Regions from separate parts of the Janthinobacterium rivuli genome, predicted to be linked through region 1. Evidence: predicted binding sites of a transcription regulator. Region 1 holds the regulator's gene; each other region holds the start of a gene.

The links. Region 1 encodes FNR, which switches genes on or off when oxygen is low (the NO sensors DNR and NnrR bind a similar motif). Its sites were predicted from a motif close to TTGATNNNNATCAA; they were not measured.
Region 2: the regulator FNR is predicted to act here: its motif matches at 2,219-2,232, upstream of P9875_RS15720 (serine protein kinase).
Region 3: the regulator FNR is predicted to act here: its motif matches at 1,989-2,002, upstream of ubiU (ubiquinone anaerobic biosynthesis protein UbiU).
Region 4: the regulator FNR is predicted to act here: its motif matches at 2,048-2,061, upstream of P9875_RS14435 (PHA/PHB synthase family protein).

What each region holds. Positions count from the first base shown of each region.
Region 1 covers NZ_CP121464.1:288,987-292,723, forward strand. Annotated here, with positions in the region: gene ccoG (cytochrome c oxidase accessory protein CcoG) at 1-1,340, shown strand, start outside; gene P9875_RS01225 (FixH family protein) at 1,395-1,919, shown strand; gene fnr (fumarate/nitrate reduction transcriptional regulator Fnr) at 1,923-2,681, opposite strand; gene P9875_RS01235 (response regulator) at 2,921-3,737, shown strand, end outside.
Region 2 covers NZ_CP121464.1:3,489,123-3,492,859, forward strand. Annotated here, with positions in the region: gene P9875_RS15715 (DUF444 family protein) at 1-40, opposite strand, end outside; gene P9875_RS15720 (serine protein kinase) at 43-2,007, opposite strand; gene P9875_RS15725 (hypothetical protein) at 2,292-3,470, shown strand; gene P9875_RS15730 (hypothetical protein) at 3,630-3,737, shown strand, end outside.
Region 3 covers NZ_CP121464.1:2,623,399-2,627,135, forward strand. Annotated here, with positions in the region: gene P9875_RS12035 (ribonucleoside triphosphate reductase) at 1-1,368, opposite strand, end outside; gene P9875_RS12040 (hypothetical protein) at 1,487-1,903, opposite strand; gene ubiU (ubiquinone anaerobic biosynthesis protein UbiU) at 2,066-3,103, shown strand; gene ubiV (ubiquinone anaerobic biosynthesis protein UbiV) at 3,113-3,737, shown strand, end outside.
Region 4 covers NZ_CP121464.1:3,166,209-3,169,945, forward strand. Annotated here, with positions in the region: gene P9875_RS14430 (universal stress protein) at 1-135, opposite strand, end outside; gene P9875_RS14435 (PHA/PHB synthase family protein) at 193-1,995, opposite strand; gene P9875_RS14440 (hypothetical protein) at 2,267-2,506, shown strand; gene gcvA (transcriptional regulator GcvA) at 2,503-3,405, opposite strand; gene P9875_RS14450 (glutathione S-transferase family protein) at 3,531-3,737, shown strand, end outside.

The DNA of each region.
Region 1 (3,737 bases):
TCTACCCTCGCGAGGCCAAAGGACGCTACGCTACCTGGCGATGGGTATGCGTATGGCTTACCCAGCTCGCGTTCTACGGCTTGCCGTGGTTGACCTGGAATGGCAGGCAAGCCCTGCTGTTCGATTTGACCACGCGCAAGTTCTACATTTTCGGCGTCGTGCTGTGGCCCCAGGATTTCATCTATCTGGCGGCCCTGCTGATCATCTGTGCGTATTTGTTGTTCCTCGTCACGGCCATTGCCGGGCGGGTGTGGTGCGGGTTCTCTTGCCCGCAAACGGTATACACGGAAATTTTCCTGTGGGTCGAACGCCGCATCGAGGGTACGCGCAGCGCGCGCATGGCCCTCGACAAGCAGGGCCCCTCCGTGCGCAAGGCGTTCAAGAAGACGGCCAAGCACCTGGCATGGGGCGCCATCGCCCTGTGGACGGGCTTTACCTTTGTCGGCTATTTCACGCCGATCAAGGAACTGGCGCAGTCGGTGACCACCCTGAACTTCGGTCCTTGGGAATGGTTCTGGGTCTTGTTCTACAGCCTGGCAACCTACGGCAACGCGGGCTGGCTGCGCGAGCAGGTGTGCAAATACATGTGCCCCTACGCGCGCTTTCAGAGCGCCATGTTCGACCAGGACACCTTGATCATCACCTACGATGCCAAGCGCGGCGAACCACGCGGCGCCATGAGCAAGAAGGCTGGCAACAACGACAAGCTGGGCGACTGCATCGATTGCACCCTGTGCGTGCAGGTGTGTCCGACCGGCATCGATATCCGCAACGGCCTGCAGTATGAATGCATCGGCTGCGCCGCCTGCGTCGATGCCTGCAACAGCGTGATGGACAAGGTCGAGCGGCCGCGTGGCCTGATACGCTACAGCACCGACCATGCGATGGAAAACAACTTCAATTCGAAGCAGATACGCCAGCGCGCCATGCGCCCACGCGTCCTGATCTACACTTCCATCCTGGCCCTGATCATCATCGCCGTATGTACCTCGCTGGCCCTGCGCACGCCCCTGAAAATGGACGTGATCCGCGACCGCGGTTCGATGGGACGCGAAGTGGAAGACGGCATGATCGAAAACGTCTACCGCCTGCAGATCATGAACACGTCCGAGCAAAGCCAGCATTTCAAGATCAGCGCTTCCGGCTTGCCGGGCCTGACCTTGCTGACGCGTGAAGAAGTGACCTTGCAGCCGACGGAAACGCTGGGCTGGCCGATCCGCCTGCGCGTGCCGCACGGCGTCGGCGAGAAGGGTTCGAACAAGATTGCGATCGAATTGCAATCGCTGGACAACCCCTCGCTGCATGTGCGCGAAAGCGCGGTATTCATCGTGCCGCGTTAAAGCAGGAAGGCCGGTTCCCGCATGGGGACTGGCCGTTTACACAGGAGAAATACCATGTCCGACAGTCTGAAACTGCAGCCTCCCGTTGCACCGTGGTACAAGCATCGCTGGCCATGGCTGCTGATGATCGGTCCCGGCCTGTCCGTGGTCGTCGGCAGCTTCATGGGCTATATCGCGTTTACGCAGCCCGATGCGCTGGTGGTGGGCGACTATTACAAGCAGGGCAAGGCGATCAACCAGGATTTGAAGCGCGACACGATCGCCAGCGACCTGGCGATGGCTACCAGCTTGTCCTACGACGTGGCGTCAGCGCGCCTCAGTGGTTCCGTGCACAGCTTCGGCAAAGCTTACCAGGGTCCGCTGCAGCTGCACCTGGCGCATGCGACCCTGCCGGAAAAGGACATCAAGCTGCTGGTGCGGCCCGATGCGGCCGGCAATTTCTCGGTGGCGCTGCCGATGCTCGAGCGCAGCCGCTGGCAAGTGCTGGTGGAAAACGACAAACGCGAGTGGCGCCTGTCCGGCATCTGGACCTGGCCGCTGCAACGCAGCATCGCGCTGCACGCCGATGAAGAGCTGTAGGCCTTATTTGCAGACGTCGGTACCGGCCGTGATGGCCTTCAATTTTGCCGGCTGCAAGATTTCAATTTCTCGGTTCGAGACGCGCAGCCAGCCTTCCTTCTTGAACTTCGACAGCAGGCGGCTGACGCTTTCGATGGTCAGGCCCAGGTAGTTGCCGATTTCCTCGCGCGACATGCGCAGCTGGAATTTGCTGCTCGAATAGCCGCGCGCTTCATAGCGCGACGCCAGGTTGACGATGAAGGCGGCAAAACGCTGCGTCGCCTGCATATTGCCCAGCAATAGCATGACGCTTTGCTCGCGCGTGATTTCCTGACTCATCATGCGGTGGAAATGGCGCAGCAGGGTCGGCATATTGCCCAGCAATTGTTCCAGGCTGGAAAACGGGATTTCACACACTTCGCTGTCTTCCAGCGCCACCGCATTACAGTGGTGGCGGTCGGCGCTGATGGCGTCCATGCCCAGCAGTTCGCCGGCCATCTGAAAGCCCGTCACCTGCTCTTCGCCACCGGGATTGATCTGGTACGTCTTGAAGTGCCCCAGGCGGATCGCGTACAGGTTCTGGAACGAGTCGCCGATGCGGAACAGCGAGGCGCCGCGCACGATCTTGCGGCGGCGGCCGATGATCTGGTCCAGCCTGTCCATGTCGCCCATATCGAGGCCCATCGGCAGGCACAATTGATGCATGCTGCAGGTCGAGCATCGCGCACGCAACGCTTCCACGTTCACTGTAGGCAAGGTTGGAGTGAGTAGCGCTTCAGTCATGTCGGTACCTTTTAGAAAATGCAACAACAAGTTTACTGCATACAGGGTTGCCGTGTGCCAATTTCACGGCAATTTCGCTGAATAAACGACGTTCCGACTTTAATTATATGGCAACATCGTCAAAAGCCCATGCGGGGAGGGCAATTTGCGCGGCGCCGCTTGCCAAGCTGGGGTATTGATAGGAAAATTCCTGACAGCATTACTTGCCGCCTGTGCCGTCCGGTACTGAAAAGGAAATCATGAAGCCTCTCGGCATCAAAGCAAAAGTCGCGCTGGCCACCAGCCTGACCTCGATCGCCATGATCGCGCTGGTCACCATGATCCAGGTGCAGCACATGCGCGACGACTTCACCCGAGTACTGCTGAGCCAGCAGTCATCCCTGATCAGCCGCACCGCTGCCGAGCTCGACGACAAGCTGGGCATGCTGCTGCAGATCGTCACCCTGACGGCCCGGCAGCAGCCGCCGGAACTGATCGCCCGGCCCGCCCAATTGCGCGAATACTATTCGCGCCGCTCGATGCTGGTGCTGTTCGACGACGTGCTGGTGCTCGACGCGCAAGGCGCCGTCGTGGCCGACATGCCGGAAGTGCCGGGGCGCGCCGGCATCAATGTTGCCGAGCGCGAGTATTTCCAGACCGTCCTGCGCACGCGCCAGCCCATGATCACCGAACCGATGCTGGGCAAGTCGAGCGGCATGCCCATCGTGCAGATGGTGGCGCCCGTGCTCACCGCCGATGGCCAGGTGGCCGGCGTGGTGATCGGCGTGCTGCGCCTGTACAAGGACAATCTGCTGGGGCGTTTGCGCTCGGAAAAGGTCGGCAAGAGCGGCTATTACTTCATCCTCACGCGCGGCGCCGTGCCGCGCTACGTGCTGCACCCCGATACCAGCCGTTTGCTGCAGCCGCGCCAGCCGAACGCCAATCTGACGACGACCCAGCTGCTGAAGGAAGATGGCGAAGGCAGCATGGTCAGCACCAACAGCCGCGGCATCACGGCCGTCAACAGCTTCAAGCGCCTGAAATCGGTGAACTGGCTGCTGGCCAGCTCGCTGCCCG
Region 2 (3,737 bases), 3.1 Mb from region 1:
GGGCCGGCGCGGCGGAAGCGGGCGAGTTCGTGGCGGCCATGGCTATTCCTGCGCCAGCAAGGTGGTCACGTAGTTGAGCGCTTCGCGCGCGCTGTGGGCGTCATAGCCGTATTCGTCGACCAGGCGCTGCTCGACGGCGGAGATTCTGGCCCGCACGTCGTCATCGGGGCGCTTGGCCGAGCCGACCAGGCGCAGCACGTCGCGCCGCTGTTCGAACAGATATTGCTGGATGGCGTCGTGCAATTGCGCATGGCTGCCCAGGCCAAACGCTTCGCCCCGCTTGAAGGCGCTCATGGCCTTGCGCACCACTTCTTGCCGGAAAGATTGCTTGCCCGAGTCGCTGATGTGGATTTTTTCTTCCACGGCGCGCAGGAAGCGCTCGTCTGGGCGACGCTCTTCGCTGGTGATGGGATCGCGGATCTGGCGGTTGTCGAGCATGGCTTCGACTTCATCGAGATATTTGTTCAGCAAGTCTTGCGCTTCCTGTTCGAACGACACGAACAGGGCCTTGTGCACATCGGCCTTGACCCAGCGGTTATAAAAATCCTTGCGTGTGAGCACCAGGTAATCGACCCATTTGCGCTTGCGCCGGGGCTCGATGCGGGCATCGTTTTCGATGCCGTCCTTCAGGGCCAGCAGCACGTCCATGGTCGACAGGCTGTTGCGCTGGGCTGAAATGATGGCGTGCGACAGGGCATTGATGACGAAACGGGGAGATACGCCCGACAGGCCCTCGTCGGGCGATTTGTCGCGTTCGCGCATGCGGCGGATGTCGGCCGGCTGCAAGTCGTCGACGTCTTCGTTGGCGTACACGCGCAGTTTCTTGACCAGTTCGGCCTCCTTGTCGTCGCCTTCGGGCAAACGGCTGAGGATGGCAAACACGGCCGCCGCATGCAGCACGTGCGGATCGAGGTGCACGTCGCGGAAGGCGGGTGCGGCCGCCAGGATCAGCTTGCGGTAAATGCGCGCTTCCTCGCGGTAGTTGAGGGTATAGGGCACTTGCACGATGACCATGCGGTCGAGCAGCGCCTCGTTTTCGCTTTCTTGCAGAAATTTGCGAAATTCGGCCAGGTTCGTGTGCGCGAGGATGGTTTCGTCGAGGTAAATCAGGGGAAAGCGCGAGACCTTGACATTCTTTTCCTGTGTCAGGGTCAGCAGCAGGTAGAGAAATTCCCGCTTGACCTTGAGGATCTCGATCATTTCCAGCATGCCCCGGCTGGCCGCATACACGGCGCCGGACCACGACCAGGCGCGCGGGTCGCCTTCGTCGCCGTACTGCGCCACTTTCGACAGGTCGACGGAGCCGACCAGGTCGGCCAGGTCGGCCGTGGTGGGATCGTGCGGCGCATACGTGCCGATGCCGCACCGGCCCGCCTCGGACAGGTGGATGCGCTCGACGGGCATGCGCAGGAAGTCGCCCGCATATTGTTCTTCCAGGCGGGCGCGGCAGTGTGGACACAGTTCGCCGTGCAGCTCGGCATCATAGCTGGCGCGAAAGTCGGCGCGCATGCTGTGCGGCACCAGATGCAGCGGCGACTCGTGCACGGGACAGCCGGCGATGCCGTACAGCGCGCCTTCGCTGCTGTGGCTGTATTCTTCCAGCCCCCGCTTGAGCAGGATTACCATGGTCGACTTGCCGCCCGATGGCGGCCCCAGCAACAGCAGCATGCGCCGGCCCACCTCGGAGCCGGCAGCCGCCGCCTTGAAGTAGGCGGCAACCCGGTCGATCGCCTCGTCGATGCCGAACAGCTCGTCGTCGAACAGGCGGCAGCGGAAACGTCCCGCGTCGTCCGTCTGGCCGTTCCAGCGCATCATGTCCCACAGGTACTGGTGCGCGCTGCGCGTCAGCAGGGCGGCGCGGCCGGGCAGGATCTGCTCGATGAAGTCGGCGAAACTGCCGCGCCAGGGGCTGATGCGGTGTTTTTCCGCCCAGGCCGCCATGCCGTGCATAAAACCGGCATGCTGGCCTGCCTGCTCGCCCGCGGGCGCGTCGTCTTGGCGTGTCATGTCTTGGCGTGTCATACCAGGGCTCGTCATTGTTTCCCCATCCATACCGTTGCTGCCGTGGAGCAGCCGTGGAGCAGGCCCGGTTCCAGCCTGTCAGTCAAGTATACGGCGCAGCCTCTGGCCGCACGCCTGATCTCGCTCAACCCAGACGACGGAACTATTTTGATCCTCGCTCGCCCTTGCAGGAAGGGCGGCCATGTGTCGGCGCGGTTCAATCCAGATCAATACCGGCCGGCGCAGCCCGCCCACACTGGTGCTTCGAAATGACCAACGAGGAGAACATCATGATAGGTAACGAGAATGGTTTCAGCGCCCCGCCTGGCGGCAGCGGCAGGGGGCAAAGCGCGGATGATGAAGAGGCCGTCGGGCAATTTTCCGCCCCCGGCGAAGACGACAATACGATCGAGAGCGCGTCCGTCTCGGACGTGCCCGACGCTTTGAGCGGCGTCAGCATGGAATTGCTGGAAATCAAGCGCAGCATCGAAGACGGCATGCGCCAGTCCATTTCCCAGGCGGCCGGCGTGCGCGCGGCCGACGCCTTCAGTGACGGCGGCAATATCCAGGGTGTGTCCATCGGCCTGGGCGAGGGCGCCAGCGACAGCTCGTCCGGCGAGCCAGGCTTGCCGGCCCTGACCCTGTACGTGGCCGAGCCCACTTCCGTCGACCGCGCCAAGGCCGCCATCGTGGGAGCCATGGGCGTGCGCGCCGTGGCCAGCGACAACGTGCCCGTCAACATCGTCGTCACGGGCGTGATCGATGCGCAACCGCACCGTTTCCGCCTGCGTCCGGCGCCGGGCGGCGTGTCCGTCGGGCATTTCCGCATCACGGCCGGCACCATCGGCTGCCTGGCCGTGGGGCGCAGCGCGCCGCGCAACAGCCGCTTGATGATACTTAGCAATAACCACGTGCTGGCCAATTCCAATGGCGGCGTGTTCAACGACTGCATCGTGCAGCCTGGCCCCATCGACGGCGGCCGCTGCCCGCAAGACCAGGTGGCCGTGCTTGAACGCTTCGTGCCCATCAATTTCAGCGGCGGCGTCAATTTTGTCGATTGCGCCACCGGCTGGGCCTGGCCAGACAGGGTGCGTCCCGAACTGGTCTACCTGAGCGGCGGGGTGCCCGCCTACTTCCGCATCAGCAATGCGCTGGTGGCGCCCGCGCTGGGCATGATGGTCGGCAAGTCCGGCCGCACGACGCAGTTGACGCAGGGCCGTATCACGGGCCTGGGCGCCACCATCAACGTCAATTACGGCGGCGGCAGGATCGCGCTGTTCCAGGACCAGATCGCCATCACGGGGGTGAGCGGGGCGTTCAGCGCGGGAGGCGACTCCGGCTCGTCCATCTGGACCTGGAACCAGCAGCGCAATCCCGTCGGTCTGCTGTTTGCGGGCGGCAATAACATCACCTTTGCCAACCAGATGCGGCGCGTGGTGGTGGCGCTCGACATCAATTTGTACACCTGAGCACGCTTTCAAGACCAGGCGAGGCGCCTTGCATAACGCCACTTTTTGCACGATGATGATCTTGGGCAAGGGACGCCGCCACGCCTGGTTCGGGCTGGCGAAGCGTGCTGCAACGCCGGATGGGCGGGTGTATCATGGAAGGCATCAGGAGGGTCTGTCATGTCAAACAGTAAATTCGCACAATCGCCATCTGCCGTCTTCGAGGACGCCGCCATGCCGTATTTGCCGGATGAGACCCCTGGACAGGGCATGGGACAGTACGCCCCT
Region 3 (3,737 bases), 2.3 Mb from region 1:
GCGGTCTTCGCGGGCGAAGCGGTACGTCGTGCCTTCGGCCGGCGTCGCTTCCAGGTTGTACATATGGCCCGTCTCTTCCTGGAATTGCACCATGCGGGCGCGCACGTGGTCGAGCAGGCGTATCGCCAGCGCATGGCCCTCGGCGGACGTGATGTCGTAAGCGTCGCCGCTGAAATTGCGGATCATCTCGTTGATGCCGTTCACGCCCAGGGTGGAAAAGTGATTGCGCAAGGTGCCCAGGTAACGCTTCGTGTACGGGAACAGGCCTTGCTGCATCAGTTCCTCGATGGTGCGGCGCTTGATTTCCAGGCTGGCCTTGCCCAGTTCCAGCAGGCGGTCCAGGTCGGCCAGCAACGCTGGCTCGTCGCCGCGCCACAAGTGGCCCAGGCGCGCGCAGTTGATCGTCACCACGCCCAGGGAACCGGTCTGCTCGGCGGAACCGAATAGGCCATTGCCCCTTTTGAGCAGTTCGCGCAAGTCCAGCTGCAAGCGGCAGCACATGGAACGTATCATGTTCGGCTTGAGTTCCGAATTGATGAAGTTCTGGAAGTAGGGCAGGCCGTAGCGGGCCGTCATCTCGAACAGGCGTTCCGCGTTTTCGCTATGCCAGTCGAAATCCTCGGTGATGTTATAGGTGGGGATGGGGAAGGTGAAGACCCGGCCCTTGGCGTCGCCCGCCATCATGATCTCGATGTAGGCGCGGTTGATCATGTCCATCTCCGCCTGCAGCTCGCCATAGCTGAAGTCCATCTCCTGGCCGGCGATGACGGGAATCTGCTCGCGCAGGTCGTCCGGGCAGACCCAGTCGAACGTGAGGTTGGTGAACGGCGTCTGCGTGCCCCAGCGCGATGGCACGTTGAGGTTGAAGATCAGCTCCTGCATGTACTGGCGCACGTCTTCGTAGCGCAGGCTGTCCTTGCGGATGTAGGGCGCCATGTAAGTGTCGAAGGAGCTGAACGCCTGCGCGCCGGCCCACTCGTTTTGCAAGGTGCCGAGGAAATTGACGATCTGGCCGATGGCGCTCGACATGTGCTTCGGCGGGCCCGATTCGATCTTGCCCGGCACGCCATTCAAGCCTTCGTGCAGCAGGGTGCGCAGCGACCAGCCGGCGCAATAGCCGGCCAGCATGTCGAGGTCGTGGATGTGCAGCGCCGCTTCGCGGTGCGCCGCGCCCACTTCCGGCGGATACACCTGGTCCAGCCAGTAGTTGGCGATGACCTTGCCCGACACGTTGAGTATCAGGCCACCCAGCGAGTAGCCCTGGTTGGCATTGGCGTTGACACGCCAGTCGCGCCGGTCCAGGTATTCATTGATGGACGCGGCGACATCGACCTGGCCGCGTGTGGGGGAAACTGCATTCGTCGTCATGAAACCTCCAATAAACACAACATGCGGTGTTTTTATGAAGGTTATATACTAAATGTAGTGTCGTCAAAGGTGGCGTGCAGTTGCGTGACGAATCCTTGATGCAGGTGAAAAAACTACCTCAGCCGGTTTTGTTCCAGCGCGTTTCGCGCAGGATCAGCCAGCTCGCGCAAAAGAACGCGGCGCCGCAGGCGGCGATGCTGGCGACGGAGGCGGGCAGCACGTGCGCCCAGATTTCCAGCGGCGAGTAGGTGCTCCAGCTGGCCACGCGTGCGTCGAACGTCACGTAGTTCGCCAGCAGCCAGTAGATGGCCAGCAGGCCCGTGCAGATGGCGGCCTGGCGCAGCAGCGGCAATTGGCGGCGCGCGAACACGGCCAGCAGGAACAGCAGCAGCACGCCCGGATACGCGCCCAGCACTTCGGGCGACAGCACGGAGATGGTCCCTGCGTCATAGCCATCGGCCGGGCCGGCCCACTGCACTTGCAGCGCGGTGAGGAACAAGGTAAGCAGGAAAATCAGCAGCGGTTTGCGGGTCATGGCGGTCAATCGACGAGGGTGAAAAGTGGGGCATTTTACAGCCAGGTCAAGCAAGTTGAACGCGCGCCAGCCATGCATGCATTCCTTCACCTGCGTCAAGGACTGGGCGGCATGGGCGGGGCTATAGTCTGCACCCTGAGCCGATACAGGACTGTGAATATCATGATGCTTGATTCAACCACCGCCACCCGCGTGGCCGGACCGCTGGAACTGGTCTGCCCCGCCGGCAGCCTGCCTGCCTTGAAAGCGGCCGTCGACAATGGCGCCGACACCGTCTACCTGGGCTTTCGCGACGCCACCAATGCGCGCAATTTCGCCGGCCTCAATTTCGACGAGAAGGCCATCGCCGAGGGCGTGCGCTACGCCCATCAATATGGACGCAAGGTGCTGCTGGCGCTGAACACCTATCCGCAGCCGCACAACTGGGCCGTGTGGCGCAGCGCCATTGACCGCGCCGCGCAAGCCGGTATCGACGCCATGATCGTGGCCGATCCGGGCCTGATGGCGTATGCGGCCCAGCACCACCCGCAGCTGCGTTTGCACCTGTCCGTGCAAGGCTCGGCCACCAACTACGAAGCCATCAATTTTTATCATGAGCACTTCGGCATCGCCCGTGCCGTGCTGCCGCGCGTGCTGTCGATGGCGCAGGTCGAGCAATTGATCGCCAAGACGGAAGTCGAGATCGAGGTCTTCGGTTTCGGCAGCCTGTGCGTGATGGTCGAAGGGCGCTGCGCGCTGTCGTCGTATGCGACGGGCGAGGCGCCGAACACGCACGGCGTGTGTTCGCCGGCGAAATCCGTGCGCTGGCTGGAAACGCCGAAGGGCCTGGAATCGCGTCTGAACGGCGTGTTGATCGACCGCTATGCGCCCGGTGAAAACGCCAGCTATCCCACCCTGTGCAAGGGGCGTTTCGAAGTCAATGACGAAGAGTATTACGCCATCGAGGAACCGGCCAGCCTGAACACGCTGGCGCTGCTGCCGCAACTGATCGCCATGGGCGTGCGCGCCGTGAAAATCGAAGGACGCCAGCGCAGTCCCGCCTATGTGGCGCAGGTGACGCGCGTGTGGCGCGAAGCGATTGACGCCTGCCGCGAAGGCAATGCGCGCTACGCCGTCAAGCCGGGCTGGATGGCGGCCATGGACAAGCTGGCCGAGGGCCAGCAGCACACCCTCGGCGCTTACCATAGATCTTGGAAATAAAGGATGAACATGCTGAAGCTTTCTTTGGGCCCCTTGCTGTACTACTGGCCGCGCGCCACCGTCTTCGAGTTTTACCAGCAGATCGCCGGCACGGCCGTCGATATCGTGTATCTGGGCGAAACCGTCTGTTCGCGCCGGCATGAGGTACGCCTGGCCGACTGGCTCGATATCGCCGACATGCTGGCCGCCGCCGGCAAGGAAGTGGTGCTGTCGACGCAGGCGCTGATCGAGGCGGGCGCGGAACTGGCGACCCTGCGCCGCATCACGGGCAATGGCCGCTACGGCGTCGAGGCAAACGACATGGGCGCCGTGCACTGCATGGAAAAGGGCACATCCTTCGTCGCCGGCCCCCATCTGAACCTTTTCAATGGCCCCAGCCTGCAGTTGCTGGCGCGCCTCGGCGCGCGGCGCTGGGTGATGCCGCTGGAAATGGGGCAGACGGCGCTGGCCGAGATGCAGCGCCAGAAACCGGAAGGGCTGGAGACGGAAGTGTTCGCCTACGGCCGCATGCCGCTGGCGTTTTCCGCGCGCTGCTTCACGGCGCGCAACCGCAACCTGCCGAAGGACGATTGCGGCTACAGCTGTCTGGAAGAGCCGGACGGCCTGCTGCTGCGCACGCGCGACGAAGTGCCGT
Region 4 (3,737 bases), 2.9 Mb from region 1:
GTAGCGCGAGATGCCGCTCATGGCCGAGCCGATCAGGTGGGCGCCGTCGGTGACGGCCAGGCGCACGGCCAGGCGGATGCGCTGGGCGCAGTGGCGCGAATTGTCGACGTGGACCAGCAGGGTGGTGTAGGGCATGGCGTTTTCCTCGGTTGTCGCTAGATTGTCGCTAGATTGTCGCTCGGTTGTCGGTGATCAGGTTTGCAGCACGTAGCGGCCCGGCGCATCGCCCAGGTCGGGCCCCATCGCCGGCGGCGCCACTTGCGCGCTCGCGCGTTCTTCCAGCCAGGCTTGCCAGGCGGGCCACCACGAACCGTCATGCTGCGGCACGTCGCGCTGCCAGCTGTCCGCATCGATGTAGGGCGCATCGTGGCGGTGCGTGGCCAGCTGGTAGCTGCGGCGCGGCTGGCCCGGCGGCGAGACCACGCCAGCATTGTGGCCGCCCGAGGTCAGCAAAAAGGTGACGTCGGTGTCGGTCAGCAGCTGCAGTTTATACACGGAGCGCCATGGCGCCACGTGGTCCGTCAGGGTGCCGACGGCAAAGATGGGCGCATCGATGTCGGGCAGGGCGATGTGGCGGCCGGCCGTGCGGTAGCGGCCTTCGGCCAGGTCGTTGTGCAGGAACAGGCGGCGCAGGTATTCCGAATGCATGCGGCAGGGCATGCGCGTGGCGTCGCCGTTCCAGGCCATCAGGTCGCTGTCCTGCTCGTCTTGTCCCAGCAGGTAGTGGCGCAGCTGGCGCGACCAGATCAGATCGTTCGAGCGCAGCAGCTGGAAGGCGCCCGCCATCTGCTTCGTGTCGAGGTAACCCTGCTTCCACATGGCCGCTTCCAGGAAGCTGACCTGGCTCTCGTCGATGAACAGCGACAGTTCGCCCGGCTCCTTGAAGTCCACCTGCGACGCCAGCATGGTGAGGCTGGCCAGGCGCGCATCGCCATCGCGCGCCATGGTCGCGGCGGCGATCGCCAGCAGGGTGCCGCCCAGGCAGTAGCCGACAGCGTGCACCTGCGGCGCGCCCGCGATGCTGGCAACGGCGTCAAGCGCGTCCATCACGCCCAGCTGGCGGTAGTCTTCCAGCGACAGCTCGCGGTCTTCTTCCGTCGGGTTTTTCCAGGAAATCATGAACACCGTGTGGCCCTGGTCCACCAGGTAGCGCACCAGCGAATTGTGCGGCGACAGGTCGAGAATATAGAACTTCATGATCCACGCCGGCACGAACAGCAGCGGCGTCGCGTGCACCGTCGCCGTCGTGGGCGCGTACTGTATCAATTCGATCAGGTCGTTGCGGTAGACCACCTTGCCCGGCGTGACGGCCACGTTCTGGCCTGCCTGGTAACGGCGCGTGTCGGGCGCATACGGCCCCATGGCGGCGCGCTGCCAGTCGGCGGCCGCATGCGCTGCGCCGCGCGCCAGGCTGGCGCAGCCGCTTTCCAGGGCCGATTGCTGCACCACGGGATTGGTCGGCACGAAGTTCGACGGCGCCAGCATGTCGAGCCACTGGCGCACGGTGAACGTGACGACATCCTCGTGGTGCGGCGAGACGCCGCGCACGCCCGTGGTGGCGCGGTGCCACCACTGCTGCTGCAGCAAAAAGCCCTGGTAGACGAGGTTGTACGGCCAGCGCCGCCAGGCCGGGTCGTCGAAGCGCCGGTCCTGCGGCAGCGGCGCGATGCACGGTTTGGCGTCGCCGCCGGTCAGGGCCGATTGCATGGCGTACTGTTGCCAGCGGCCGATCTTCTTCCAGGCTTCCTGTAGCAGGGCTTGCTGCTTCGATGGCGCCAGCGCCAGGTGGCCGAGCCAGTCGGCATACGCGTTGCCCAGCGCGGCCGGCGAAATGCCGCCCGTGAACTTGCCCAGCCAGGCGTTCAGCAGCAGATCCAGGGTGGCGCCTTCCGGCGCGCTTTCCGGATAGCCGGGCGCCGGCACGCCTTGCCAGGCGCTGCCCAGGCGCTCATGTTCCACGTTGTGCTGCGCGTCGCTCGGCTGCGTCTTGCTCATCCGGTGCTCCCGTCATTTTTTTACAGGATAGCAAGAGCTTGTTCAAAAAATTATGATCTACATCAAGTTTGACCGGATGCGTGCCCATGTGGCTTGCCGCCTGATGGCAAGTGCGACTAAAAAAGATTTAATCGAATATCGTAATTTCATTGTTTTTCGTGATGAAATAAAGAAAAGCGATTTATTCGTGAATTTATTTATTGTATTTGGTAAATTTATGTAGCAAAATGCAGTGAGGCAAGACCGGTCACTATGGATGGAGGAGATGGACATGCATACGAAAATGTCGGCAAGCGGCAACGAAGAGGCGGCCAGAGGCTATTTACGCGGGGCAGCCGGGGGCGTGCGTCGTTCTTCCGCGCGGCGCCTGAAGGCAATCGGCTACCTGGCCCTGTTGCTGGCCGTGGTGCCGGCTGCGGCCTGCATCGCCACGGGGCGCGCCGGCGTGCCGGTGCTGTTTACCACCATGTGCGGCGTGGTGTCGTGCGCGGCCGGCGGCCATGCACTCTAGCGCGCGGCCTGCGCTTCCTCGCAGATCCATGCCATGAAGGCCTGCACGGCGGGGCGCGTGGCCGCGTCGGGCCGCGTCACCAGATAGTAGGCAAAGCGCGCGGGCCAGGGCAAGTCCAGCACTTGCACCAGGCGCCCGGCGGCGATCTCCTCCTGCGCGTACAGCTGCGGCACCAGGGCCAGGCCCTGGCCCGCCTCGGCCGCGCGTATCAACAGAAAATCATCTTCGAAGGCCGAGCCGCGCAGCGCCCGCGCCGCATCCTCGCTGTCGTCCGGCGCGCCGTGCGCGGCCAGCCACAGGGTCCAGTCGGCGCGGTCCGTATCGTGCAGCAGCGGGTAGCGCAGGCAATCGGCCGGCGTGGCGATGGACGGCTGGCCCGCCATCAGGGCTGGGCTGGCGACGGGTACCAGCACGGGCGCCATCAAGCGTGTCACCTGCAAGCCCGGATAGTCGCCCAGGCCGTGGCGCAAGGCCACGTCGACCCGGTCGCGGCGCAGGTCGACGAGGGCCGATGTCGCTTCCACGCGTACCTCGATTTGCGGATGGCGCTGGTTGAAGCGGCCCAGCCTCGGCACCAGCCACGCGGCGGCAAACGTGGCGACCGTGCTGACGGTCAGCGTCTGGCGCGCGCCCATGTCTTCCAGCGCCTGGCTGGCGCCGGCGATCTGCGCGAAGGCGCCCAGCAGGGCGGGGTGGACCCTGGCGCCCGCCTCGGTCAGGCGCAGGCCCTGGCGTTCGCGCGTAAACAGGGGCATGCCGACCCGATCTTCGAGCAGGCGGATTTGCTGGCTGACGGCGCCCGACGTCACGTGCAGCGCCTCGGCGGCCGCCTTGATGCTGCCGCGCTGGCCCACTTCGACAAAGGCGCGCAACGCCTGGAGTGGTAAAGGATGTTTCATTGATATAGTTTTTCTATAGCCAGACACTAAAAATCATCGTTTCCATTCTTTGAGGATAACAACGAGGATGGCGGTGTTTACAAGGCTGATTGTACTTCAGTAAAACTATATCAACAGGACACTCCATGCACAGCATCACATCCCCGGCCGGTTCGCTTGAACTCTACACCGACAGCTCGCCCAACGGTTTCAAAGCCACCATCGCGCTGGCCGAACTGGGTTTGCCCTACCAATTGCGCCACGTGCGCATCGAGCAGGGCGAACACCGCTTGCCCGCTTTCCTGGCCCTCAATCCGCATGGACGCATTCCCGTGCTGGTCGACCACGACACG